Linked DNA regions of Prosthecobacter debontii. The protein of the gene in region 2 interacts with the protein of the main gene of each other region in a pairwise test. Links are inferred from orthologs where the notes say so. Each region holds a gene or a part of one and is shown on either strand. Other genes may lie near its edges. The genes, in order: B5D61_RS16595 and purT.

Region 1 (9,502 bases), on a different replicon or contig from region 2:
CATTTTCTGGGAGAACAAGCGTTACGTCACTCGCCTGCAGACGGGGCAATTCGGTGAGGTGTTGCTCTTGGAAGTCGGGGCGACTTGTGTGGGGTCCGTCGTTCACACGTCTCCCGCAGATGCGCCGGTCTTGAAGGGGGACGAAAAAGGCTATTTTCGCTTCGGCGGGTCTTGTTTCATCACGATCTTTGAACCGGGCCGCATCCAGTTTTCGGACGATCTTTTACAGCAGAGTGCCCAGGGGCGTGAAGTCTATGCTCGGATGGGGGATGTGGCGGGATTTGCCATCGAACCTAGGGATTCCAGCTTGCCAAGCGGCCCGGCTTCGTGAAAAAGGGGCGTATGGAGTCCCACGAAGTCATTCGCCAGGCGCTGGATAAGGCCCACGTCAAAGAAATCGCAGCCCAGATGGGAGTCTCTCTCTCATTGGTCTATAAGTGGGGACAGCGCGATGAAGAGGAGGGCAGTGGTGCCTCCAATCCGCTGGATCGCGTGAAGCAGCTGTATGAGCTTACCGGCAACGATCATCTCATCCAATGGCTCTGCCAGCAGGCTGGCGGCGTCTTTGTACGGAACCCTCCCACAGGGAAAGCGCCGGGCCGGGAGGTGATGCCAGCCACGCAGGAGATCGTGCAGCAATTCGCTGGACTGCTGGCGGCGATCAGCCACGCGGCGGCGGATAACACCATCAGCCCGGACGAGTCCGAGAAGATTCGTCATGAGTGGGATGAGTTGAAGCGCCTGACGGAGCGTTTTGTGAAGTGGTGTGAGGCGGGTGACTTCAAGCACCTGGCCGAGGACCTTCGCCGTAACCACCACTGATGGGTTCAGAACCCCGTCCTATTTTTCTTTTTTGTTCGCTAAATGTCTGATCTCAAAACCTACCTCACCGACCGTTGTGCCTATGTGGATGGCGTGCTTGACCGTTTGATCCCGTCTGCCGAGACCGCTCCGGCGACGATACACAAGGCGATGCGCCACAGTGTTTTCGCGGGTGGCAAACGGCTGCGCCCGATTCTTTGCCTCGCTGCGGCGGAGGCGAGTGGCGGTAGTAAGGAGGCGGCTTCCTTTGCGGCGGCTGCGGTGGAGTGCCTGCACACTTACTCGCTGATCCATGATGATCTCCCCAGCATGGACAATGACGACTTCCGTCGTGGCGTGCCTACCTGTCACAAGGTGTTTGGCGATGGAGTCGCTGTTCTAGCGGGGGATGCCCTCCAGGCGCTGGCCTTTGAACTGGTGGTGAAGACTCAAGTGACCGTTCGCTACAGTGCTGCGGCCCTGGTGCGTGAGCTGGCCAAGACGGCGGGCAGTCTGCACCTCGTCGGTGGGCAGGTGGCCGACCTGGAAGGCGAGGGGAAAAAGCTGCCCTTGGAGGCTCTGCGTTTCATCCACGAGAACAAAACCGCTGCCCTGCTGACCACGAGCCTGAAGCTCGGGGGCATGAGTGCGGATTGCCAGCCGGAAGAACTGAAGGCGCTGGAAGACTTTGGCATGGCCACCGGGCTGGCCTTTCAGATCATCGACGACATCCTGGACGTCACCCAGACCAGTGAAAAGCTGGGCAAGAGTGCCGGGAAGGATCTGACCTCGGAGAAGTCCACGTATCCGGCCCTCATCGGCCTGGACGCCTCCCGAGATGAAGCCCATCGACTCACCCAAGCGGCCCATCAGGCCCTGGAAGTCTTTGGCAATCGCGGTGGCCGCCTCCGTGAGCTGGCAGATTATCTGCTCGCTCGGGATTATTGAGAACACGCTCAACTAAAAGGCTGCTAGTCTCATAAGGGGCCTTCAGTCTCAGGCTGCATGATGCAGAGTGTCCGTGGAGCGATGCAGGGTGTGCGGACAGCGGTCCCACCGTAGGCTGGGTTTGTCCGGCTGGGGAGAGACTTTTCTTCTGACGCCCTCGTTGCCGGATAACCCGGCTCATGAGCGAGGTGGCAGCCCTTGGATGTGGCGGTCAAGAAAGGCATGCCTTTCTCTGCCTTTGTTTTGTAGATCGAAGGCCTTGAGGTCTCGTTACGTCGCTCGGATAGACGGGTTATCCGGCAACTTGATCCAGCGAGTTAAGGAGGTCCAATGCCGGACAAACCCGTCCAACGACTGAAGCTGACCGTGTGAAGGCGCGTTATCGCGTCAGGTCGGGGTTTACCCGAGCAGGGCGTGGGCTTCGCGCAGGGCTTGCTCGGTGGTGGCCCAGTCCATGCAGGCGTCGGTGATGGATTGGCCGCGGGTCAGCTCGTTGAGAGGGCGGGGGAACTTCTGGTTTCCTCCCACGAGATTGCTCTCCAGCATGGCACCGATGATGGAGTCCTCGCCTGCGGCTCGCTGGCGGACGATCTCACGGAAGACTTGGGGCATCTTGGTGTGATCCTTGGCACAGTTGCCGTGGCTGGCATCGATCATGATGGAAGGCTTGAGCTTCGCGGCCTCCAGGGCGGCACGGGTTTCAGCCACGTCGTCGGCTCCATAGTTGGGACCGTCCTCACCGCCGCGCAGGATGATGTGGCAGTCGGGATTCCCGCTGGTGGTCACGGCGGAGGCGATGCCGTCTTCACTGACGCCGAGAAAAGTTTGGGGTTGGATGGCGGCCTTGATGGCATTCACCGCCGGGGAGATGTGGCCGAAGGTACCGTTTTTGAACCCCAGCGGCATGGAAAGGCCGGAGGCCATCTGGCGGTGCGTCTGGGATTCGGTGGTGCGAGCCCCCACGGCGCTCCAGCAGATGAGATCGGCGATGTATTGGGGGGTGATGGGGTCCAGGAGCTCGGTGGCGGTGGCCATGCCGAGTTCGAGGACATCGCGCAGGATGCGGCGGGCGAGGCGGAGGCCATCCGGGATGTTGCAGGTGCCGTCCAGATCGGGGTCCATGATCAGCCCCTTCCAGCCCACGGTGGTGCGGGGTTTTTCAAAATAGACGCGCATGACGATACAGAGGCGGTCTTTGAGCTCTTCAGCCAGTTTGGCCAGTTTGGTGGCGTATTCGAGGCCGGCTTCGGGATCGTGGATCGAGCAGGGGCCGACGATGACCAGGAAGCGTTTGTCATCTCCAAACAAGATGTTCCGAATCTCCTGCCGAGCGTGGCTCACGAAAGCGGCCTGGCTTTCGGAAGGCGGAATCTCGGCCACCAGGGCGCGAGGCGCGGGCAGGGGGATGTTGGAAGCGATGTGGACGTTGGCCGTGGAATTCATGACAGAGACGAGACGGGAAGGTAGGGATACGTTTGGTTAGGCCTTTTGACCGCCAAAGAAATGGGACAGGGCTTCGATCATGCCCTCACTGGCGTAACGCGTGGCGACAAAACCGCCATGGTTCTGCACATGCTGCTTCACAGCGGGCAGGCCATTGCCGGGGGTGGCGATCATACGGGCATGAAGGGGATTGAGCATGGAGAGATCGTTCAGGTTATCCCCTGCCGCGAAGCAATGATTGGCAGTCAGCCCGAGCAGGCGGGCCAGTTCACTCAGAGCGGTGCCTTTGCTGTAGCCGCTGTGGGAGAAGCGCAGGTAGATGCCATTGCGATGGTAACCGATGTCAGGGAACTGCGTGGCATGGGTATCAATGTAGGCGCAGATAGCATCCAATTCTTCTTCACTGCTGCCCACGATGCCTAACTCTCCATATTCACCGGCGAGGAATTGGGCTTGAGTCTGGCTCTCCACCATGTGGCGGATGGCGTCCAGAGAGGCGCGGTGCTCTTTCACGAAACGCTCATGGGCTTTCCGCGCCTGTTTATTCCAGGGGCCGAAGTCCGTCCATTTGCTGAACAGGCCGGGCTTATGGATATCGCACTCCATGGCGATGATGTAGTCCGGCTCCATGAAGATGCCGTATTGGGCCAAGCCTTGAAGCGTTTGAGGTAAACTGCGACCGGTATTGATGACCCAAGCGGCCCCCTGGGTCCGTAATTGCTGGATCATCTGCCCCAGCATGGGATGAAAAATGGGGGTGCTCTCAGGATGAACCAGCGTGCCATCGAAGTCGAAGGAGAGGATGAACGTGGGCTTACGGGCGGACATTGGGGGAGTGAAAGGTGTCCACCCTGGCGGAGAGAGAGTCAAGTCAAGGCAGGCTGGGCAGTGCTTCGGGGTGAGTTTGCCAAATTTGGAACCATGTCGCTCCGAGCAACACCCACAGCACCGCCTGGTATCCGCCAGTCAGCATGGGGCCGGCCCCCCGGCGCCGGGCGCGGCGGAGCACGCTTTCGTAGCCCCACAGTAAGCTGAGGGCGAGAGGCCCGGTGAGTGCATGCAGGTAGCGTATCTCCACCAGGGCTGAATCCCAGGCGGCGATGATGAGGTAGGCGGCTGTGGCCGCGACCACGAAGATCACTGCCGTGGCGGTCTCGGGATGCAGACGCTCCCCGGCATGACAGGCCCGGGGCGTGCTGCACCAGCAGGCGAGCACCGTCACGATGAGGAGGACTAGTAGCACGGCGAGGGCCTCTCCGCCGTGACCTTGCCACTGGGTCATGACGCGTCCTAGCCCACTGAGCAGGCGGCCCTGCACCTGTTCCGAGGCGTGACTCTGGAAATACAGTCGGGCTGTAGGGCGTTCCAGGGCAGGGACCTTTTTCAGGCTTGAACGGTCTGGATGAGCCTCAATCCAGGCTTCTCCCTCGGCGGGGGTATCCAGCCAGCGGATGTGATCCACATATTGAAAAGCCGCATCTCCGAACTTCTGGTGGGCCTCGGTGAGGCGGGGGCCGCTGACAGCACAAAAAGCCGCCACGAGTAAGATCAAGCCAAACAGGTGATTGTCCCGTAGCCACAGGGTGGTGCCTTCTCCCAGCCGCCAATGCGCAGACAACCATCCCCAAAAGGCCCGCAGACTCGTCACCAGGATGAAGGTGACCAAGAGGGGCAGAATACGGTCCTGCGAAAGGTAAGCGAGGCCTCCAAAGACCCCCACCGCCCCATAGACCCATAGAGAATTCCGCTGCAGGCCATAGACGCAGCCCAGCCACGTCAGCAGAAAGAACAGTTGGAAGAGCGTGGCTCCCGTGAAGTGCGACAAGGTCTCGGCCCAGCCGTGGAATCCGGTGAGGGTCACGACCAGAAGCGTGGCAGGCAGGGCAAAAAAGCGCATGCAGGCCAGTCCCAGAAGGATAAGGCAAGAGGCGGTCAAACCGGTGCGAAACCAGGTGATGTAAGCCAGCGATTCTTTTGGGTGATCTGGATCCAGCATCCAGGCGGCTAGCCAGGGACTGAGCGGTTGAATGAGACCGTCCGTGCGGTGCGGTGCGAGCTTTTTCAGCGGTGCCGAAACGCTCTCTCGGAAGTCGGGGCGTAGATCTTCCGCAGTGGCCTCAGCCAGAGAAAGATGGCGGGTTTCCAAAGGGCTGAGCTGACGTTCGGAGATGCTCAGGATGTCTTTCTCCGCCAGTTGAACGTAGCCCGTGCCGAGAGCCCCCAGGATCAGACCAAAGACGAGCCAACGCAGCCAGGTGTAGGGACTGGAGGTGGAGGCGGGGGCCATAGAAGGGGAATACCTTTCTTATGGCACGCTAAGAGGATGGGATGCAAAAGGAAAATGGGGCTCTGTTTTAGCCCAAGCCTTTTCTTTATTGCGAAGGCTACTTTTGATAGGGCTTTGCCTTCGGCACCTCGTCCAGAGGCATACCAAACCGGATGGTCTCTTCCATGATCGTGCTCCGCTTGGATTCGATGGTGTTCGGGCTATCGAGCGGGGCCGTGGAATTGATGATCTTGGGCTGGATAAAGATCAGGAGTTCATCCCGGGTGGTGGTCTTTTCCGTTGTTCCGAAGAGGTGCTTCAAGACGGGCACCCGGCGCAGGAAAATAGCTCCACGCTCGCTGTTGCCCGTGCGTTCGGTGATCAGCCCGCCCAAGACAATGGTGGAACCGTCTCGGACCGTCACTGTGGTGAGCAACTCTTGGGTGCCGATGGTGGGGACCGTATTCCCCGAGATGTTTTGCTCTCCCACGATGTTATCGTTCACCTGAGCGATGCGCAGGGTGACCTCGTTGTCGTTGTTGATGAGGGGGACCACCTCGAGTTTCAACACGACGTCCCGATAATCAATGCTAGCACTGGTGGCGGCGATGTTGTTGATGCCGGCATTGGAGAGAATATTCACTGGCACCGCGATGCGTTGGCCGCTGGAGATGACCGCTTTACCGTTGTTCGTGGTGAACATGCTCGGGCTGGAGAGGACTTTGAAGTTCTTGTTACCTTCCAGAAGATTGACATACCGGCTGAGGGATCCCAGTTGACCGTAAAAGCTCATGGAACTGGTGCCGAAGTTTTCCATGTTGAAGGGAATGTCTAGGGCCCCTGTTAGCGCAGTCGAGCTACTGGGTTGGCTGACGTCTTTTTGCCGAATGGTGAAGTCATCCAGCATATTCAGGAAGTCGAAGCCGTAGTTGAACTCGCCGCCCAAGTTGAGCTGGCCAATGATGGTGCTGATGTAGACCTGCTGCGGGCGCACATCCATTTCACGGATGAGTTGATCAATCACCGCGATGTGCTCGGGGGAGCCGCTGACCACGAGGCTATTCGATTGAGGATCGGCGATGAGGAGGGTCTTACCGACGATCAGAGATTCGGGAGCGGAGATCACATCCGGATCATCCAGCAGGCTGCGCTCTGCACGGCTCGTCTGTTGGCTGCCTGTATTGAAACCATAGCCGCCTAAGTAAGGTTGATTCAGGCTGGAAGAGTCGTTTTGAGCCGCATCCGTGGATGGGGTATTGGAGCTTGCACTTGGCCGACGGGCACTGCTGCCACGGCGGCCTCCTCCTGACATGGCATCTCCTGCTTCATTCTGAATGTCCGTGTCTTTCGCCAAGGCGTTATAGGCCACCGGGAGAAAGTCACCGACATCCAGATAGGCCAGCTTGCGCTTCAGGAAGGTCACGTCATCCGCCTGCTGATCCAGTTTCTCCACCAGACCTCGAATGTAGGTGATGTCCACAGGGCGGGCGATGACCAGCAAGCTGTTCGTGCGGCGGTGGGGGATGACTTTGACCTTGGCTACGCTGGGATTGGTGTTGGCCGTATTCGCAGCCCCCATGGGATTGATGACCGGAGTACGTGCTCCATTGGCAGCGACGACTTGGGGTGCTGTCGTGGCGGGAGCAGGGATAGTTTCGGTCTTCTCTTCCTCCGCGTAGATTTCATTGATGATCTCCGCGACGCTTTCGGCATCGCTTCGCTCGAGCTTGATCATCTCATTGGCGATCTCCGCCGGAGGTACATCGATCACCTGGGCGATCTCATAAATGCTACGAATGGTGGTGCTGTTTTCCGTGATGATCAGCGCGGCTGCGTTTTTCATCGGCATGATGGCCCCGTAGCTGTGCAATTTGATCACTTGCTGAAAGGCCTTGGAGGCTTCTTCCGGCGAGATATGCACCAGGGGCATGACGAAGTGGCAGAGCTCTTCGGTTGCAGGCAAGTCTTTGATGGAGTTATAGACCTTGAGCCCTTCAGGTGTGGGGCTCTTACCACCGCTGTGATGGATGAGTTTCACCGTGGTATCATCCACCGGGACAATAGCATAGCCATTGAGCAGTAGAGTGGCCTCGATGAAGGCGACCGCCTCCTTCCGGGTCAGAGGCTCAGGGGAAATGATGCGGAGCGGCTCGCCCTGGAGGGCGGAGTCCAAGATGATTTTCTTCCCTGTGATCTGCGTATAAAAGGGAATGATCGCTTGGACGGGTGAGTTGGGAAAATTGACCTTAATGGTGGCGCTGTCATTGAGGGCAGACGGGCTCTGAGCGTGCACGCTGGCGAGTATCAGAGCGGCCACAGCCACGGCGATCAACCATCGCTTAACGATGGCGCGAGGCGAGGTAGAGGCTGAAAACGCGCGCATGGATTGATTGAAATCACATCTATTATATTTTCCATAGAGATAAAGGCAATGGAATTGTTTGTTTTTGTTAAAATTCAAACAAAGAGGTAATTTCAATCGAATCCACGACGCGCGCGGATTCTGAGCCAATTTCTATTGGCCAAGCCATTCCGCCAAGGCGGTAGCTCCCGCGGAGAACATGGCAATGATTTCGCGAGCGAGCGGCGTGGCTTCCTTCCACAGGAGCCAAATGAGAGTCACCCAGACGAGGCCATTGAGCACGAGCATCCCCGTCACGAGACGCTCGGTCCATTGAGGCCACTGACAAAGGTATCCACGATCATCCTTTTTCGGCGTGTAGATCCGATCCTGATAAATCGAGATTGCGGCTTTCCAAAGCATCGGCGGAGCGATGAGGAACCCCCAGATGAGGCGCCATATCACGATTCCAGAGCGGCGATTTGCCGGCACCTTGCCGTAGTCCCGGTAGCGGGCTGTGCGGCGGCGTGTCGTGATGTCCTTGGCTTGATCCGCCGTATTTGTTTCCAGTTCGCTCAATGAGCGTAGAGGCGTCCACTCTGTGGAGCCATCCCTCCGAACGAGATCATTGTCTCGTACGGAACCATATGCTACGTAGCTGTAGAGATCGTCGAGCGTGCACGGTCCGACGGTCTTTTGGCCTTTTGAGATGTAATAGAGCGCTTCCATCCTATGCCGGGAGTTAAGGATTGCGTGGGAAGTACGTTCGCTAGCAAATCCCGGGCCTGTCAAGCAGCTCTCGATAAATTTTCGTAAAACCTAACTTTTAATGTGTGCCCAACAGTGCACATGCGGGTCTCCCCGGAAATACCAAATCATGTTAGGCCCTTCCAGCTGCCAGACGTCCCAGATCCCGTCATTGCCGACATCTTGGTTTTTGTAAAAAGCCATGTGCAGATGATCAAAACCTGCGGCTTCGATGTATTTCATGGCCTCTTGAGAATCCTCCGGCCGAAAAGGCGCGAGCAGGTCCCCAATGACCTGTCGCACTAGGCCTTGTTGATCAGCGCTCAACTCGGTCATCGGGATGCCGTCCAGTCCAGTGGTGCGGCCGGTCAGACGTACCGTTTTGTTTCCAGTCTCTTCGCGGCCCTCGCCGAGCAGGGCCATCTGTCGTTGTTTCCCATCCAAGGCCTGGAAGACCTCATTGGCTCGTTTTGCCTGAAACCAGTAGGCATTGCCAGCGTGATCTGGCTTTTCATAAAAACCGTTGGCCGCATGCCCATAGAAAATGGGGCCTCCGAAAGCCGTGCCGGCCTCACTATCTCCGTCGCAACGTCGTGTGCAGTGACGTCCGGTGAGCACAAACTCAAACTGGCCGCTGCCCGGCTGGCCGAACAAGGCCATGGAGGAACTGGCAAAACCGCCATCGCTCTTATTGTCCTGGTCGAACTGTCGCCAGACCTCTTTTTTATAAGCCTCGCTGTGGAGACTATCGAAGATCTGGCGCACCAGATCCTGTTGATCACCACTCAAGACATCGCGGAGTTTTTGCGGTGTGATGTGCCAGTTATTATCGACTTTGAGGCGCCGCGGATCCTCCCATCCAAAGCATAGCAGCTTCTTTTGGTCTTCTTTCAGGCTGCCATAAAGCTGCTGAACGAGGGTTTCCCCTCTGGGGGCTTGAGTGGCGGAGGCTGGCG
Region 2 (16,840 bases):
CGCAGCGAGGGCTGTTTCCAGGTCATTCGTCGCGACACAGGGGATGTTGGGCCAGATGCGTGAAATCGCCTTGGCCAGTCGCTCTTGATCCACATGGGTGCGTGCCCCGGCCAGCCCGACACCGATGGCTTGCGGGACATAAAGCAGTCGCTCCGCTATCGCTCGGAGATGCCAGCGTAATTCGCGGTCCGTCATCAGCGAGAGCACCGCGGGTCCGGTTTGGAAATTCATCAGTGTCGTCCCTGCGCCATCCACCAACCGCACGCTGGTGCGGGTGCCGCCGCCTTCGATACCCAACAGCACAGGAGAAACAATGGAAGCGGTCATGGGAGGGAAAACCTAGCGCCAAGATGTCACAAACTTGTGAACTGTCGAGCCTGCCGCCGGGGCATCTGCGCCAGGAAGGTAAGGAGTTTGTAAGCAGCATCTGAAATCATTGATTCTATAATTTGAGAATCTAAAATGCGGTCGTTCTCAATTTTGAAACCATTCCTGTGCCTACGATGCGTTGCCTCCCCCGCAGATTGCTCAAAATGGTCGCCAGCTTTCTGGCGCTTCACCTCAGTCTGTGGGCCGGAGTGAATCCCACTCGGCTCATGGTGGACCTGTCACCCACGCCAGACACGGTCATGCTGAGTGCCTTTGATCTCAGCATCGTGGAGGCCGATGCGAAGGTGGACCTGGAAGCGCAGCAGACCTTGGGCAACAAGGTGCTGGCACGAGTGAACGTTTTTGAGCTTCCGCCAAGATCGCGAGCTATCGACATCGCTAAAAAGATCGGCGTGCCTACTCTGGAGGCGACCCAAGCAGGCTGGACACGGCTAGACGCCACGCACCCTAACTGGGTGCCTCTGGTGGTGCGTGAGATGGTGCAACATGCCGCGGAGCAGGGTTTCGATGGATTCGTCCTGACCGGCCTGGAAACCATCAGCCAGGATGCCGAGCGCGCGGCCTGTTTGAAAGCCATTCAAGAACTGGATCGCATCTATCCTGACAAACAACTGATCCTCGAAAACGGTTTGGATCTCGTGGCCGAAGGCCGTCGTTTTCTGGATGGCGTGCTGTTCATCGGGCGGGCTGAAAATCCAGCGGTGAGAGATCAGCGCATCCGGGAGGTGAAGCGTCATGGCCTCCAACCTCTGGTGGTGGAGTCCTTACCCGAGACAGTCACGGATGAGGAGATCGCCCGGCACACCGAGCATTTTCGCGCCATGGGTGCGGTTCCCTTTTTTACCACTCCTGATCTCCAGGGCACCCATCTGGGGCCACTGGTGGAGGTCACGCGTCATGTGGTCGTGATCCACTCGGGAGCCGCATCGGAGACCTTCACCGCTCATGTTCTGCAGGGATCGCTAGAGTGGTTAGGCTGGCAGGTGAGCTATGTGGATGCAGGGAAAATGCAGCAGCCGGAGCAAGTGCAGGAATGGCAGCAAGCCGATGCGCTTATTCTGGACGCCAACCTCCAGGCTCAGCCCCAGCAGCAGGGTTTCTTGCTCGATGCTGTGCGTGCCCTCAAGGAACGCCGAGCCCCGCTGCTGCTGACCGGTGCCCCTTGGGGCAATGACGCCGACTTTTCCCAATGGTCTCAGACCCTAGGCCTACGTGGCAACGGGAGAGCCCTCCCAGTCACAGGCAAGGCCAGCATCAAGCCCATCGCCTCCCCCTGGTTGCATCAGGCGGGCAGTATGCGCGCACGGACCCTCGGTTTTCGTGATCTGCGTGCCCCAGCGGGAGCCTCGGTCCTCAGCGCCATCGAAGCCGATGGCATTCTTTTCGATCAAGTTTTTATCACGTCATGGGGTGGAGTGTGGCTGGATGCCATGGCGAAAGAAGCCGGGCCACAAATCGCCCCGCTGCCATTTCTCGAACATTGGTTAGGCCGCTATTCCCGCGTTCCCGTCATGGATGTAGCCAGCCAAAATGGTCGCCGTTTGCTCATTCCGGTCGTGGATAGTGAGGGCTTTACCCAATCCACAACGCTTCAAGGACTGCCGCTTGCTGCAGAGGCATTGACCGAGCGACTGCTCTCACGCTACTCGCTTCCGTTCACCGTGGCCGTGTGTGAAGGAGATCTGCGAGGCACCAATCCAGGTCTGGACCCACGGGATACGCTGCGCTATGAAGCTGCCGCACGGGCGATCTTCTCACTGCCTCAGGTGCATGCCGCAGCCGGCAGCCTGAGCCGCCCCTCGAGCTGGGAAACCTGCCCGGAGATGGAGCGCGAGGTCGCAGGCACCATGGCCTACGTTCATCGCCGCCTGCTGCCTGCAGGACGCCATGTGGACCTGATGCTGTGGCCTCAAGGAGCGCGGCCTACGGATGAAGCCGTGGCGTTTAGCCATCGCATGGGGGTGGAAAATGCATGGATCACCGCCACCACTACCCTGCCTGGCACATCGCCAGCTAAGATGGCGCAAACCTGGGGTCAGCATCAGAGTCTCCTCACGCTCACACCTTTACCTCATCAAGGCGCCCTGAGGGCAGCCGAATTTATCGCCCACGAAGAGGCACAAAACGCCAGCCGCTGGATGCAACCGGTGAATGCCATCTTCAGCTTTCGTGATGCAGCAACAGAGGAAAGGCTGTGGGAAGCTGAAAACATTCTCGACTGGTGTGCCTCCCAGCCTCTGCATGCCATCACACTGGCCGAGCACGCCAAGATCGTTCGCGATGCCGCCCGCACACGCCTGTTTGAGCAAGGCCCTGGGCACTGGATTCTGGTCAATGCCGGGCAGGCACGCACCCTTCGCCTACCTGTGAGTGCCGGCATTCCAGATCTGGACCGCAGCGTCGGTCTGGCCGGTTACAGCGTGCGTGGCCCGGATCTTTACATTCATACGTTAGGCCGTCGCCGCACCGAGTTGGTGCTAACCCCGCAGGGCACGCCCACTCATCTCCGACTCACGTCCGCCAGTGGCAAGCTCCGGTATGATGAAGCGGGCCAGCAGCGCGCCCTGATTCAGGTGGCGGACCTGCGTCCGGTCGAGCTCAGTTTTGCAGGGATTGCCCCCGGGTCGGTCTGCCAAGTCTTCACCACCGATCACCCGCAATTCCTCACCGCAGATTCGCGGGGGCAGATCGAAGTCACGGTCCCAGCGCAAAGCGCCGTGCGTGTGCAGGTGCTCAACTCCCCACAAGCGGCGATGCGATGAAACTGACCCGAAGCCGTGCCTTTCTCCTCCTCGTTCTTTATGCCGTCTTGATCGGTATCTGGACGTGGCGCTTCATGCCTAAATCCGCCCATGCAGCGGAGATAGGGGATTCACAGCCTACAGCGCAAGAAGGCATCGCCGGTTGGCTGGCTGCTGCGCCTCAAGACACCGCCTTACCGGCGCTCCTGGCCTTAGCGCGCATGCCTGAGGAACAGGTGCAAATCTTGGCTGCCTGGCTGAGTTTTTCCCCTGACCGTCAAATCCGTCAATTGACCGTTCAGAAAGCTCCGATTGCCGACCTCGGTCCCGAATGGAATGCCGCGCTTCTGCACACCTGGTTAGCCCAAACACCCCAGATCGACCTCATCGAGGTGCATCTGATGATCGCCGCCGCCGGGGATCGGGTGGCGGACAACCAGAGGCAGGCAATCCTGGAGGACCTCGCACGCCGCGCCCAGCGGCAAGGCGATCTCGTCGATGCCGTGACCATTCTAGGGCGTGCCTGTGAACTGCCAGGGGCCACTTGGGAAACCCTTCGCCAGTTGACCATGGCGGCACGCACAGCTCGTCATACCGGTCCGGCTCAAAAAGCTCTGCGTCTCTGGATTCAACGCCATGCGGACACTGAGCAGGATAGTCTGATCGAAGAAGCCAAGGACCAAGCGTTTTCGCTCATGATGGAGGCAGGAGATGTTGAAGAAGCACTCTCACAGCAATTGGCGGAATTCGCTGGTACTGCGCCCTACTCCGAACACGCTCTGGATCGCGCTTGGTTGGCGGCTCAGCAAGCCCGTCAGGGCTCGCGCTTTCTGCCCTACCTGGAGCGTCATCTGCAATCTTTTTCCGAGCACTCGCTCTCCATTCAGGCGCTTCAGCAGCAGTCTGACATCTCGCCGAATTACCTGCGTTGGCTTTCCTGCTACGCCTCCATCTGTGACGATGAGCAGCCCAATGCCGTGAGCTTCGCGGCCTTTCTCCGGCTGGTGGCAGCCCGTGATCCACGTGCTTTGCCCAGGCTCTGCGCCCTGGCTAAAACTCCAGCTCAGATCGAGCAACTCGACGAAGCACTGAACGCAGCCCTGGACTGCGCGGAGACTCAGAGCACGGTGCTTCAACTCGCGCAAACGCACCCTGTGGCCAAACGCATGCTGGCTCTGCGTCTGCGGCAGGCTCCTTATCACCGCCAACTTCACTATGCCGCCACTCTGGCAGCAGCAGCCGCTCAGTCTCAGGGCTCCGCATCGGTGCTTTGGCAGGAGTTTCTCCGGCGATTCCCAGATGATGTATCGGCCCGCCGTCGCTTGATTCAAGCCCATCTCCAGGATCATCAGCCGGCCATGGCCTTGCGCGCCTACGCGGAGTTGCCTAACCAATCTTTAACCGAAGATGATCGACATCAGATGACGATCCTTCAGCAGCTCTGAGAGAGCGGTTAAAGCCGGTAATCCAGGCTCACAAAGTCCAAGATCCTCTGCCAGAGCACCTGCCAGACGGGCAGTTCATCACCATACACACGGGCACTCCCCGTCATTCCCGGTCGGAGGTGCCCATCCGGATTGTGGAGAAGCACGGTCACCCCGTAAATCACCTCCAGCGGTTTCAGGTGCCCCTGAGCATCGGGCTGCGCCGCGATGTCCCCTCCGAGCGTGGCGACGAGGTTCGGCGGCAGCTCAGTGGTGGGTGGGGTTTTCAGGTCTGCCACCACCTCGCCAAGGTAGGTCTCCTGAGGCCGGGCACGCATCCGTAGTTCCACCTTTTGGCCAGCATGGATGTCACGCGCCTGACGTTCATTGAGCGGGATGAACACGCGTAGTTGAGTCAGGTCCGCAATCTCACACAGGGCATCTCCAGGGCGCATGGCCGCCGAACTCAAGCGATCAAGATCCGGTGTTAACACCACTCCGGCACGGGGTGCCTTCAGGATGCGTTTTTCATCCTGACGCTGAGCTTCTACCAGCGCAATCTCTGCCTCAGCCAGGGAGGTCTTGGCTTGCTGATAATAGGCCGGAGCATTCGCCCCTAAGGTGAGATCCAAATACTTCCGGCGCCGCTCCACTTCCAGCTTGCCCACAGTTACCGCGCTGCTGAGACGGGGGCTGGATAGCACGGCAAGAGTTTCACCCGCCTGCACCGTTTGCCCCGTCCGCACACGAATCTCTTCGATCTTCCCAGGCACCTCTGCACGCACCCAATCCTGCTCCACCGACTGCATGACGGCCGGGCGCTCCACCTTGATCTGCCAGGGGCTGAATAAGATCACGGTCAGCACAACAACGCCCCCCGCAAGCACTGTCAGAGGCCGCCGCCAACGTGAAGGCTGATGGCGCTGCTGTGCGAGCTGCTGTTTGAAAAAGGAAACCACAGGGACGATCAACATGGAGATCAATGCGCCGATCCCAATGGCATCTCCCAACCAGCTCAGGCCATAGGGCTTCAACAGATGGTGGAAGATCATCGCAATCCCTAGCGTGATCTGCAGCAGATAGAGCTGGGCGGCGAAACTATACAAGACAAACCAGCCGCGATTTTGCCGCGGCAACAGCCGCTCGACCTGTGGCTTAGCTTCGCCACCGAAGATCCAACGGCGACACAGATCACTCACGCAGAGTTGGGCCTTCGAGCGCAGATTGGGCACGCCCAGAATGTCCGTCAGCATGTAGTAACCGTCGAACTTCATCAGCGGATTGGCATTGAAGAGCACCGTCCAGACACTGGTGATCAGCATCAGATTGAACAGCAACTGCTGCCCGGGCCCGAGCTGAGAGACCGCCCACAAAAGCGTGGCGATGGCAGCGATCACCAACTCGACGTAGATCCCGGCGGCTGCCACCAAGACACGATGCCGACGACGTGGAAAAAGATAACTGTCCGTGACATCCGCATACAGAAACGGGCTGAACACAATGACCATCGCCCCCATCTCATGCACCTCCCCCCCGTAATGCTTGCACGTCAGTCCATGACCGAATTCATGAATGACCTTCACCACAATGGTGAGCACCCACACCAGCGCGAGATTGGGCAGGGTCAGGAAATCATTCAGCGAGGGGGCAATGCGCGGGAAATTGAGCACGAAAACCGAAAGCCCAGCGACGAAAATGACTAGGCTGATGACGAACCCGCGCCAAGTCCAAATCGCCCGCAGCGGCCTCTCCAGACGCGTCAGCAACCGATCAGGATCCCAGAGCGGAATCTTGAGAAACAGCGCACTCATGAACATCCCCCACGGGGTTTGGGGCCTCTGGCGGGAACGTTCCAGTTGCAGTTGCTTGTGGGCACCGACCGCAGTGGCCTCCAGAAACCCGGCCACGAGCAACTCATGAGCAAACTGGATGATCCGCTCATTGAGCGACTGATCACTCTGCGCCAAAGCCACATGCGGATAAGCCTCTAAAAAAGCACACCTGATCTCCACCACCGAGCGCCTTCCATCAAACAGTGCGGCAAGGCTGTAGTCCTCTACCGGTAACCGAAAGTATTTCAAGGAAAGCGGGTCCTTAATGATCACAAAGGCGCGCCCCTCGAAGACCTGATGGCTGATCTGGAGGTCACTCCGGAAGGCCGAGGGCACCTGCGCTTCAAGCAGACGCGTCTGCTCTTGCTCAGCCTTCACCGGGGTATCCAGGATCTCCATCATGTGAGCAGCTAGGGCTTGGCGAAGTCCGCCTCAACACGCATGCCGGGTTTTAACTTCAGGTCCGGATTATCCAGTTCTAACTTGACCCGATACAAGCCGCTCTCCGCATCCAGCCGAGGATCGAGAAAAACGATTCGACCGATCACCTCGGGAGAGCCCGTGATGGAAGGCACATGCAGCTTCTGTTGCACCCCAGTTTTCAAGCTGCCGATCTGCTCAGGCTCCAGATAAAACTGAGCCTCCACCTTCTGAATATGCACGATCTGGAGCAGCACTTCGTGCAATTGTACCGACTCCCCGGGCTCCTTACCCCGATGCACCACGACACCTTGGATTGGGGATTGCAGGGTCTTTTGCTGGAGCCTTACCACAGAGGCATCCCGCTGAATCTTGGCCAAGTCGTATTCGATACTTTTGCGCAGGGCCTCTTCCTTCGTGCCAATGTCCTGCTTCAGCAGCTTCTGCGCGGCTTCGTGGTCAAATTTGGCCTTCTCCAAGATCTTTTCCGCACGCTCCACATCCATCTTTTCGAGATCATCCACCAGCCGCACCAGAGGTTGTCCCACCGTCACAGTATCCCCTTCATCCACCATGACTTCTTTGACGAGGCCTTCCACCGGCGTGCCCACCTTCACTTCTTGGAGAGGCAGCAGCAAGCCGGTCACAGACTCTGCCCTGCCCACTGAGGCAATGGCCCATAGAGCGGTGACAAACAGGCAAAATCGGTAACCAAAAGGATGAATCATTCCTGCTTAGGTTACGCATGACCTCGCTTCACAGCAACCTTGGAACTTAAAGAGCTTATCATCTCTTGGCTTGTCAAAGCGGTCCGGTTTTCTTAGCCTTGGCCGGATGGCTGCTGCCTTATCCAGCACCCCATCGGGTCCGTCGCGTCAATCCATAACATCAATACCACTGATTCCTATGAGCGAAGTTAATCCCTACCTGCCCCCTCAGGCCGATATCATTCCACCTTCAGATCCCACCACGCAGCCGCTGGCATCGCCGTGGATCCGCCTGGTCGCTCAAATCGTCGATGGCCTGATTGCAGGCGGCATCACGGCGGTCTGTCAGCTCATCGCCGGCTACTATACCCGCGTCTCTGCGGGCACCGTCAGTATGCTGGAGCCCTTTCTGTGGAGCCTGCTCACCATGGCCATCATCCTCGGCATCAATTGGAACTTCCTGCTCCAAGGCCAGACCATTGGCAAAAAGGTGATGAAGATCCGCATTGTCCGTAAAAGTGGCGCGCCTATCGACCGCACCCGTATCCTCACGCATCGGCTTTTGCCTGTGTGGGTGGCATCCGTTATCCCCATCATCGGCGGCATCGCCGTCATCGTCGATGCCCTGTGCATCTTCCGCAGTGGTCATAACACCCTGCACGATGACATCGCCGACAGCAAGGTGGTGACCGCCTAACAAAAACCATTCCAACTAAAAAGCCTCCAAGATCCAGGATCTCGGAGGCTTTTTCGTTTACCCGGAAGGAAGTTCTCCCGGCTTACAGCTTGATCTCCATCGCTTGAGCCGCGCGATGGGCCTTGCCACGGGCAGCTTCCACACTGTCTGCCCGGGCCAGCGTCACGGCCATGCGGCGCTGACCGCTGACGGTGGGTTTCCCGAACAGACGGAGCTGCGTATCGGGCTCGGCGAGCACTTGATCAAGCTGGCCAAACTGCACCTGGGAAGAGTCTCCTTCCACGAGGACGGCGCAGGAGGCACTCGGCCCATGCTGGCGAATGTTCGGAATCGGCAAGCCCAGGATGGCCCGCACGTGCAGGGCAAACTCGGACAGATCTTGAGAAATCAGGGTCACGAGACCGGTATCATGCGGGCGCGGAGACACTTCACTAAAGATCACATCATCGCCCTTGATGAAAAGCTCCACGCCGAAGAGCCCCCGGCCTCCCAGCGCCTCCGTGATGGCACCGGCCATGTGCTCGGCGGCGGCCAGGGCTTTGTCGCTCATCGGATGTGGCTGCCAGGACTCGCGATAGTCGCCTTTGATTTGAGTATGTCCCACCGGGGCGCAGAAAGACGTGCCACTGGCGTGGCGCACGGTCAGCATGGTGATCTCGTAATCGAACTCGACAAAGCCTTCCACGATCACCTTGCCTTTCCCGGCGCGCCCGCCTTCCTGCGCATACTGCCAGGAGTGGGCAATGTCCGCCTCGGTTTTCACCACGCTCTGGCCTTTGCCGGAAGAGGACATGATGGGCTTCACCACACAGGGCATGCCGATTTGGGCGATGGCAGCGCGGAATTCCTCTTCGGTTTGGGCAAACACATACGGGGAGGTTTTCAGCCCCAGTTCTTCAGCCGCGAGACGGCGGATGCCTTCGCGGTTCATAGTCAGCTTGGCAGCCCGGGCCGTGGGCACCACGGTGAAGCCTTCCTCCTCCAGCTCCACCAGCGTATCCGTGGCAATGGCCTCGATCTCCGGCACGATGAAGTTCGGTTTTTCCACCTCCACGAGACGTCGTAGGGCCTCACCATCCAGCATGGAGATCACGTGGCTGCGGTGCGCCACCTGCATGGCAGGCGCATTGGCATAACGATCCACAGCGATCACCTCACAGCCGAGGCGCTGGAGTTCGATGACGACCTCCTTGCCCAGTTCACCTGAGCCGAGGAGCATAACTTTAGTTGCAGTGGAAGAAAGTGGGGTGCCGATGAGGGACATGCGCCACCCTTGACCGAAGAGAGCCTCCCGTCAATTCAGCGACACAGCTCCGAGGGAGGGAACCACGACTTCATCCCCCTCCTTCAGTTTGGCATCTGGAGCCATTTTGTTCAGCTCACGGATTCTCTCTGGGGTGGTGTTAAAGAGGTTGGAGACGGTATGGATGTCATCCCCACGCTCCAGGCGGTAGGCCACGATGCCGCGGCGATTGCTGCTGACGGGAGCGGAGACTGGCTTCGGCGCTGGCGCAGATTCCGGTGCCGGAGCCACCGTGGCAAGCTGGGGCGCCGGGGTGGGAGCGGGGGCTGGAGAGGTGGCATAGAGCCCCGCTCCAGGCAGAGGCACCGTATCTGAATCCGCTGGTGGATACACTGGAGCAGGACTGCGTGGGGCGGGAGACGCAGAGCCTCCCGGCACGAGGAGCTTCTGACCTGGAGCGATCAGATTGGCGTCTTTCAGCTTATTGGCGGCGGCCATGCTGGCGGTGGAGACACCGTAGCCTTTGGCGATGGCCCCCAGGCTTTCCCCAGGTTTCACAATGTGCAGGCGTGCGCTCATGCTCTGGCGCTCATTGGGCAGCACGGCGGGGGTGGTGCCCACCTTTTGACCGGGGATGACGATACGCTCTCCCACCAGCAGGCGGTCGGGATAAACGGAGGGATTAGCCCGAGCCAGCGTGTCCATGGTCAGCCCATGGGTCTGAGCGATCTGGGAAAAGGTATCTCCTGGACGCACGATGTGGGCTCCGCCGGAGGGCGACTCCTGCAGCAGCGAGATGCCACTGTAGCCAGGGATGATCAGGGACTGCCCCACTGTGATGGTTTCTCCCGAGATACGATTGGCCGCCTTCAGCTCATTGATGCTGGTATTGTGCCGCTCGGCGATGCGCCACAGCGTATCCCCCGGGCGCACGGTGTAAACACCGCCGTCGGCGTGACTGCTGCCCTGGCCTTGGCCGCCTTTGCCAAATTCCAGATGGTTTAGCCGCTGATCCTGGCGGGCGTCATTTTTCTCCAGACGCGCCACCTTCGTCTCCAGGCTCACGGGTTTTGAACGCGTGCTGGTCGTGGAAGAGGTGTTGCTGGTGGGGGACTTCGGCTTGCTCGGGGTCGAGGTGGGTTTCACCGTCGGCGGCTTGTAGTTCGGCGGCGTGCCAAACCCGGGCTGGTATTGAGGTGTCGAGTTCAGGGTGGCCTGCCGTGTCGTTCCCGGGGGAACATAGGCGGAGCCAGCCTGGCGATAGTAAGGCTGCTGGACGGCCCCAGGGGCACCCACGCCAGCACCTGCTGGAGGGTAATTCTGCGCCTGCACCTGCGGAGCGGTCCAGATGGCAAGAGCCGCTAAGAGCCAACGCGGGTGCTTCGGGAAAAAAACAGCAGGCAGCGCTTTCATGCGCGCATTTTAGTGATTATAATAGTTAAGGCCAAGAGATATTTTAAAATAACGAACAATTTTTTGAAAAAACGTCGGTCCAGCCCTGCCACAGTAAAGGATACCCTCTTCGGGGAATATCTGCGCGGGACGCTGTCTTACCTGGCCCTCGGGGCGGTTTTTCTGACATTGGGCTGGCTTTCCGATCGCCTGGAGGCCGTCCCAGGGATTCAACTCAACCCCTGGCAGATGGACGCTCCGCTCATCGTGGTGGATGCGGGGCATGGGGGGCATGATGGCGGTGCTGTTGCCGGAGGGGCGCTGGAGAAGGAACTGGCCCTGAAGCTGGCCCTGGACCTACGCGGCCAACTGCTCGCCCATGGGATGCGTGTGAAAATGACCCGTGAGAGTGATGTCTTTCTCCCCCTGGAGGGGCGGGCCGCCATCGCCAACGATCTCCAAGCCGACGCCTTCATCAGCCTTCACCTCAATACCAGTGCCAATCCCGACGTCAGCGGCATCGAGACCTATTTCACGGAGCATAAGACACTGGCGGCTCAGCGCGCCCTCCAAGCCCGGTGGAAGCTGACCTCCAGCGCGGTGAAGGATCTGCGCGGACGCTGGTTGGCGGCCTCCATCCAGCAGCAGCTCTGCACGCTCACCCAGGCGGTGGACCGGGGCATCAAGGAGCGGAACTATGCGGTGGTCACCCGCACCCAGGTGCCAGCCGTGCTGGTGGAGTGCGGCTTCCTTACCCATCCCGATGAAGCGGCGAAACTGAAGCAAGCGGACTATCAGAAGCAGCTCATCCAGGGCATCAGCACAGGCTTGAGGCACTTCCTCCAGGCGCGTCAAAACCAGCCTGGCAAGGGGATCGAGGCCCTGAGTGATCCGGCTTTGGCCGCCACTCAAGAGGAAGCGGGCGCAGAAACCACTGCTCCTTAGCACCAAGCCGACACCGAGGCTGGCAGTCTTAATGCTTCATGCTATAAACCTCCGGCTTTCTTTTGATTCCCATGCTTTCCCTCACTGCCCGTAGCCTATTTTGGACCTTGGTCCTGCTAACGGCGGCTGCGCTAGCTTTATATTTCACCTTCAGCACGGTGCATTACCGGTGGAATTGGGAAAGTGTCTGGACCTATCGCTATCAATTCGCATGGGGCTGGCTGACCACTATGGCTATTTCAGTGGTAGCCATGGTTTTAAGCGTGCTCGTAGGATTCGCCCTGATGTTGAGTCGGCGCAGTCCTATTTTGCCACTTCGCCTCTTCGCCACTGGCGTGGTCGAGTTACTCAGAGGCTCTCCCCTCCTGGTGCAACTCCTCATCGGCTACTACATCATCGCCACGGCGCTCCAGGTGAATGACAAGCTGCTGGTGGGCACCCTGCTGCTGGGGCTGTTTGAAGGGGCTTATCTTTCCGAGATCTTTCGCGGAGCCGTAGAGAGCATCGGCGCTACCCAGCGTGAGGCGGCCCGGGCCGTGGGTTTCAACACGGTGCAGACCTACCGCTATGTTATCATCCCCCAGGCCGTGCGGCGCGCTCTACCGGGGACCACAGGGCAGCTCGTCTCCCTCATCAAGGACTCTTCGCTGCTCTCCGTCATCGCCATTGAGGAACTGGTGCAAAAGGTCCGCATTTTGAACAGCAGCAGCTACACCGCGCTCGAAGGTTACCTGCCCTTGGCTGCCGCCTATCTCATCGTTACACTGCCCCTTTCCTGGTATGCCGGGCGCTTGGAAAGGAGGTTCGCCTATGAAACTTGAAACTCTGAACGTGGTGAAACGCTATGGCAGCTTCGCCGCGCTGGATGGCGCTAGTTTCAAGACCGGTGATGATGCCCGTGTCGTGGTGTTGCTCGGTCCCAGCGGCGGGGGAAAATCCACCCTCCTGCGTGTGCTCGGCGGCCTGCTCATCCCTGACTCCGGGGACGTGCGGGTCAATGACCAAGCCTTACCTCACGACCCGGCTGGCGCTCTCGGCACCCTACGGCAAAACGGCTTCGTCTTCCAGGGCTACAATCTCTTTCCACATCTGACCGCACAGCAAAATGTGGCCCTACCGCTCACCGTCGTGCACGGATTCACAACGGCTGCCGCCCAAGACCGCGCCCACGAGTTGCTGACGCGTCTGGGCCTCGCCGACCATGCGCACAAGCGCCCAGCCGAACTCTCCGGCGGGCAGCAGCAGCGGGCCGCAATCGCGCGCGCGCTGGCTTCCCGACCTCGCCTCCTCCTGCTGGATGAGCCCACCTCCGCTCTGGACCCGGTGATGACAGGGGAGGTGCTGGATGTCATCCGCGAACTGGCCCAGGATGGCCAACAGATCGTTCTGGCCACGCACGAAGTCAGCTTTGCCAAACAGGTGGCTGACTGGGTGGTCTTCCTCGCAGAAGGAAAAATCCTCGAATCTCGACCAGCAATTAAGTTTTTTACTGATCCATTGTCATCTTTCGCGAAGGACTATTTGACGGCGATCTTAAAATATCGTTGAATCCGCCAGTCACATTGGCCCGGACTAAGCTGCATCCGATGATGAAGCTCAGTTCAAAAAAATTATAAACTTGGTAACTGCTTTCTAAAAACAGAGTAGCGCCTCTGTAAACACCCCCAAATGCGGGAATTCCTGTTGCTAAGATTCACATTCATTATAAAATCCATATGATGCTAAATCTTCCAGAACCTCAGACCGGTCTTAGTGTCTCCCCCTGGATGGATGCACGGCCCAAAGGCCCCTTCCACCTTAGCGCTTTCCTGGCGGATGCCGCCGAGCGCACGCCGGAAACCACCCTCACGGTGGACGGCATGGAACTCACCTACGAGCAAGCCTGGATGAACGTCCTGCGCATCGCGACTTGGCTTCAGCAGAACGGTGTAAATCGTGGCGACAAAGTCGTCACCGTTCTGCGTCACAGCCCGGATTTGCAATTGATCACCCTCGCTGTGGCTCACATTGGCGCTGTGATCTCCGTAATCTCCCCGCAGATTCGTCAGCCCGCTTTCCAAGAGATCCTGGAAGAAGCTGAGCCGGTGTGCATTTTCCTCGAGCGCACAAGCCGCCATCTCAAAGCTGTGGCGGACAACATCCTCACCGTCTGGCTGGGCGAAGGCCTCAACGGCGGTAACTGGGATGAGGCTGACTTCAGTGAAGTGATGGAAACTCGTCCTGCCTGGGGCATGCGTTTCCCAGGTAAGTCTGAAGATCCTGCCTTCCTGGTGTTTTCTGACCGAGCCAACGAAGGCCATCAGCGCGGTGTGCTCCTCTCTCACGATAAAGTGCGCAGCATCCTCTCCCATCAGACCACGCCGAGCCGAGACATCCTCTCCGTCTTTGAAAGCGCCATGGATGAGATTGAGGCCCTGCCTGCAGCCGCGTAACATCGTCCGCCTCACTATTCGAGGCTCCTTTAATCGCCCAAGCTTCCACTCGTGAGGCTTGGGCGTTTGCTTGGCGAGGATAAGGGAGGTTTCAAAAAGTTGCAAAGTTGCCACCCTATACACGGCAACTTTTCGGGCTTTTACCGTTCACCGTTGAAATACAACCTGTTAGGCAAAATGACGCATACCAGGGAAAATGTTTCCATGTTTCCACCCCTAGACATGGAAACTTGGAAACATTTCAGGGCTGGCTTCTGATCGAATTTTTACGCTCCGTTAACACCCCATCGCAAAGTTGCCGAGTTGCCATAGCTAAGCACGGCAACTCGGCAACTTTGAGTCCTCATCACTGTCTGGTGAGAGCTCGTGGACGTATTCGAACAACCCTGCGTAGGCCTTAGCGAATATATGTGTCATTATGTCACTATTAAACGCTAAAGAGGGTATGAATGATATGAAGAGATACCCACAATCACATCATTTGTTAGCTATCATTGAATGTAAGGTGCTGGCACTTGGAGAGCCAGACAACCTCATTCAATCCTTCTGATCGACGACCGCTGAAGGGAGATCGAAAAGTTGCCAAGTTGCCGTGCTTAGCTACGGCAACTTGGCAACTTTTTCACACGTCTATCGAGGGGCGTTGAGACGGTGGGTTATCCACTCCACGAAGGTCAATCAGGTCCTCCATGACCGTGAAGAAATGTTTCCATCCCTAGACATGGAAACTTGGAAACATTGACATGCCGAAATCCCGAGCTGGCTTTCAGACAAGCTTGAGGCATCTCCTGACAAAGTTGCAAAGTTGCCGTGTATAGCTGGGCAACTTTGCAACTTTTCAGATCGAGCCCATCTCCATCGAAACACATCCGGTTAGGCAAACTGAAACAAGGCATCGACAGCTTCACACAAATCGGGTCTCGATCAGCACCCACGGGCTTGTTTTGATTTCAGGTGTCTCGCCGGGATTTCGTGCCTTCTCGCGTTAAACCCATCTCATAGGATCGGGCGAGCTCACCACGGAACCCCGCTTTTGTAGAACAAGGCTGATCTGCGCTCGCGTGGGGCTTTATAAGCCAGAGCGCCTAAAAATGGTGCACGGAGAGGGATTCGAACCCCCGACCAACTCGGTGTAAACGAGCCGCTCTACCACTGAGCTATCCATGCATCTGGAGTCCTGGATATTTCGAGAAGGATCGGCCTCATGCAAGGGAAGATTTCATCTGGGCATCAAGTTAATGCCCGTCCTTGACGGATCAGATGCCCATGGAATCACATGCCGATGTCGCCCTCAGCGAGCACGGTGTGCTTACGCACGTGCTGGAAAGCGGGTGGCAGCAGGAAATAGTGGCAGACCTCTTCCTGCCTGCGGAGCAGGGCGGGCATGCCAAAGAACGCAGGCTCTTGCTCGAAGTCTGCAATGGTGAGCAAACGCCCATGGTCGTAGGGGAGTAAGCCCGGATCTTGGGTGACCGCCCCGATCAGGGCCAGCAGCTCATGGCTCTCCTCACGCGTGGTGAAGGTCTCCACCACGTCCCAGGCAGGCAGCCCTTTGCGACGACGTGGGGTGATGAATACAAAGGAACTCAGGGTGCCTTGAGCATCCACCACCCCAACGAAGTGGTGCTTTCTCACGGGAGAGGCTTGATACCACTTTAAAGAGTCCAAGGAGACCCACTTCTCCAGTCGTTCCGCATCGCGATAAGGCCGAGCGAGTTGATGCACCTCGGTCAAGTCCTTGATGACACGGAGGCTGGGGTCCAGTGAGGGCCAGCTCTGCAAGCCATTGAAGCAGGCCAGTTTTCCCAGGGCGAGATAATGGCAGGTGATCTGAGTTTCCGCACGGGCACCCAGTTTGAGCAATGCCTCACGGATACGGGGCAGCGGAGTGGAGTGAACGATGAGGTATTCTTTCATCAGTTCCCGCTGAGCGAGAAACATCTCTGCGGCGATCCGGGGGTAATCCTCATGCACCCGGAAGCTGGTGGCATAGCCGCCCTGCACAGGCTGCCCCTGCCACGCAAAGAGGGCCGGGATGCCCCCTGCAAAGCCGATGACTTCCCCCTCCTTCAGCGCCACGTAACCCAGGTGAGACTGGGGGCTGCGGACAGGATTCTCATCCCACCAGTGGGTGAAGCGCTGCCGCCAGAGTTTCACTGGCACATCAGGCCAGCCTTGATGCAGAAATTCCGCCAAGGCTTCACGCGCAACGACGCCGTCTTGGTAAGGAATGATCTCAGGGCAAGCGCTCATCAAGGTGAACTTAGCCTCCCCGATAAAGCCGAAGACATGAAAATCCAACAACAAACAAAAATCTTACATTGGAGCCTCAGGCGAGGATGGGTCGCACGACCTCTCCATGCACATCGGTGAGCCGAAAATCCCGCCCCTGATAGCGGAAGGTAAGTCGCTCATGATCCAGCCCCATCAGATGCAGCAGCGTGGCATTGAGATCATGCACATGCACGCCATTCTCCACCACATTGAAGCCCATCTCATCGGTGCGGCCGTAAGTGACGCCTGCCTTCACGCCTCCTCCGGCGAGCCACATGGTGTAGGCGTCTTTGTGGTGGTCTCGTCCTGCGGCGGTTTGTTTCCCCTCCCCATCCGCGCCCTG

What was found.
Region 1: the proteins of purT (region 2) and B5D61_RS16595 interact in binary tests that used the Escherichia coli proteins (3 or more experiments, as listed by UniProt). The link is inferred for Prosthecobacter debontii from one-to-one orthologs.

What each region holds. Positions count from the first base shown.
Region 1 is NZ_FUYE01000011.1:175,643-185,144, forward strand. Bases 1-2,806 are described here. They hold B5D61_RS16595 (polyprenyl synthetase family protein), read left to right. Parts: upstream 1-864; coding sequence 865-1,749; downstream 1,750-2,806. Other genes in these bases: B5D61_RS16585 (phosphatidylserine decarboxylase), read left to right, coding at 1-331; B5D61_RS16590 (helix-turn-helix domain-containing protein), read left to right, coding at 343-822; B5D61_RS16600 (3-deoxy-7-phosphoheptulonate synthase), read right to left, coding at 2,149-2,806. Outside these bases: more of B5D61_RS16600, read right to left, coding at 2,807-3,192; B5D61_RS16605 (HAD family hydrolase), read right to left, coding at 3,229-4,020; B5D61_RS16610 (hypothetical protein), read right to left, coding at 4,064-5,479; B5D61_RS16615 (secretin N-terminal domain-containing protein), read right to left, coding at 5,577-7,841; B5D61_RS16620 (DUF4339 domain-containing protein), read right to left, coding at 7,974-8,528; B5D61_RS16625 (DUF3500 domain-containing protein), read right to left, coding at 8,619-9,502.
Region 2 is NZ_FUYE01000019.1:7,573-24,412, forward strand. What follows is about bases 7,385-10,224. They hold purT (formate-dependent phosphoribosylglycinamide formyltransferase), read right to left. Parts: upstream 9,476-10,224; coding sequence 8,294-9,475; downstream 7,385-8,293. Other genes in these bases: B5D61_RS21255 (efflux RND transporter periplasmic adaptor subunit), read right to left, coding at 7,385-7,535; B5D61_RS21260 (RDD family protein), read left to right, coding at 7,714-8,211; B5D61_RS21270 (muramidase family protein), read right to left, coding at 9,506-10,224. Also shown: B5D61_RS21235 (N-acetylmuramic acid 6-phosphate etherase), read right to left, coding at 1-327; B5D61_RS21240 (polysaccharide deacetylase family protein), read left to right, coding at 504-3,152; B5D61_RS21245 (hypothetical protein), read left to right, coding at 3,149-4,576; B5D61_RS21250 (efflux RND transporter periplasmic adaptor subunit), read right to left, coding at 4,585-6,789; more of B5D61_RS21255, read right to left, coding at 6,798-7,384; more of B5D61_RS21270, read right to left, coding at 10,225-10,867; B5D61_RS21275 (N-acetylmuramoyl-L-alanine amidase family protein), read left to right, coding at 10,931-11,791; B5D61_RS21280 (amino acid ABC transporter permease), read left to right, coding at 11,863-12,612; B5D61_RS21285 (amino acid ABC transporter ATP-binding protein), read left to right, coding at 12,602-13,339; B5D61_RS21290 (class I adenylate-forming enzyme family protein), read left to right, coding at 13,507-14,223; B5D61_RS21300 (hypothetical protein), read right to left, coding at 15,496-16,476; B5D61_RS21305 (DUF1501 domain-containing protein), read right to left, coding at 16,553-16,840. UniProt on the Escherichia coli protein: Involved in the de novo purine biosynthesis. Catalyzes the transfer of formate to 5-phospho-ribosyl-glycinamide (GAR), producing 5-phospho-ribosyl-N-formylglycinamide (FGAR). Formate is provided by PurU via hydrolysis of 10-formyl-tetrahydrofolate.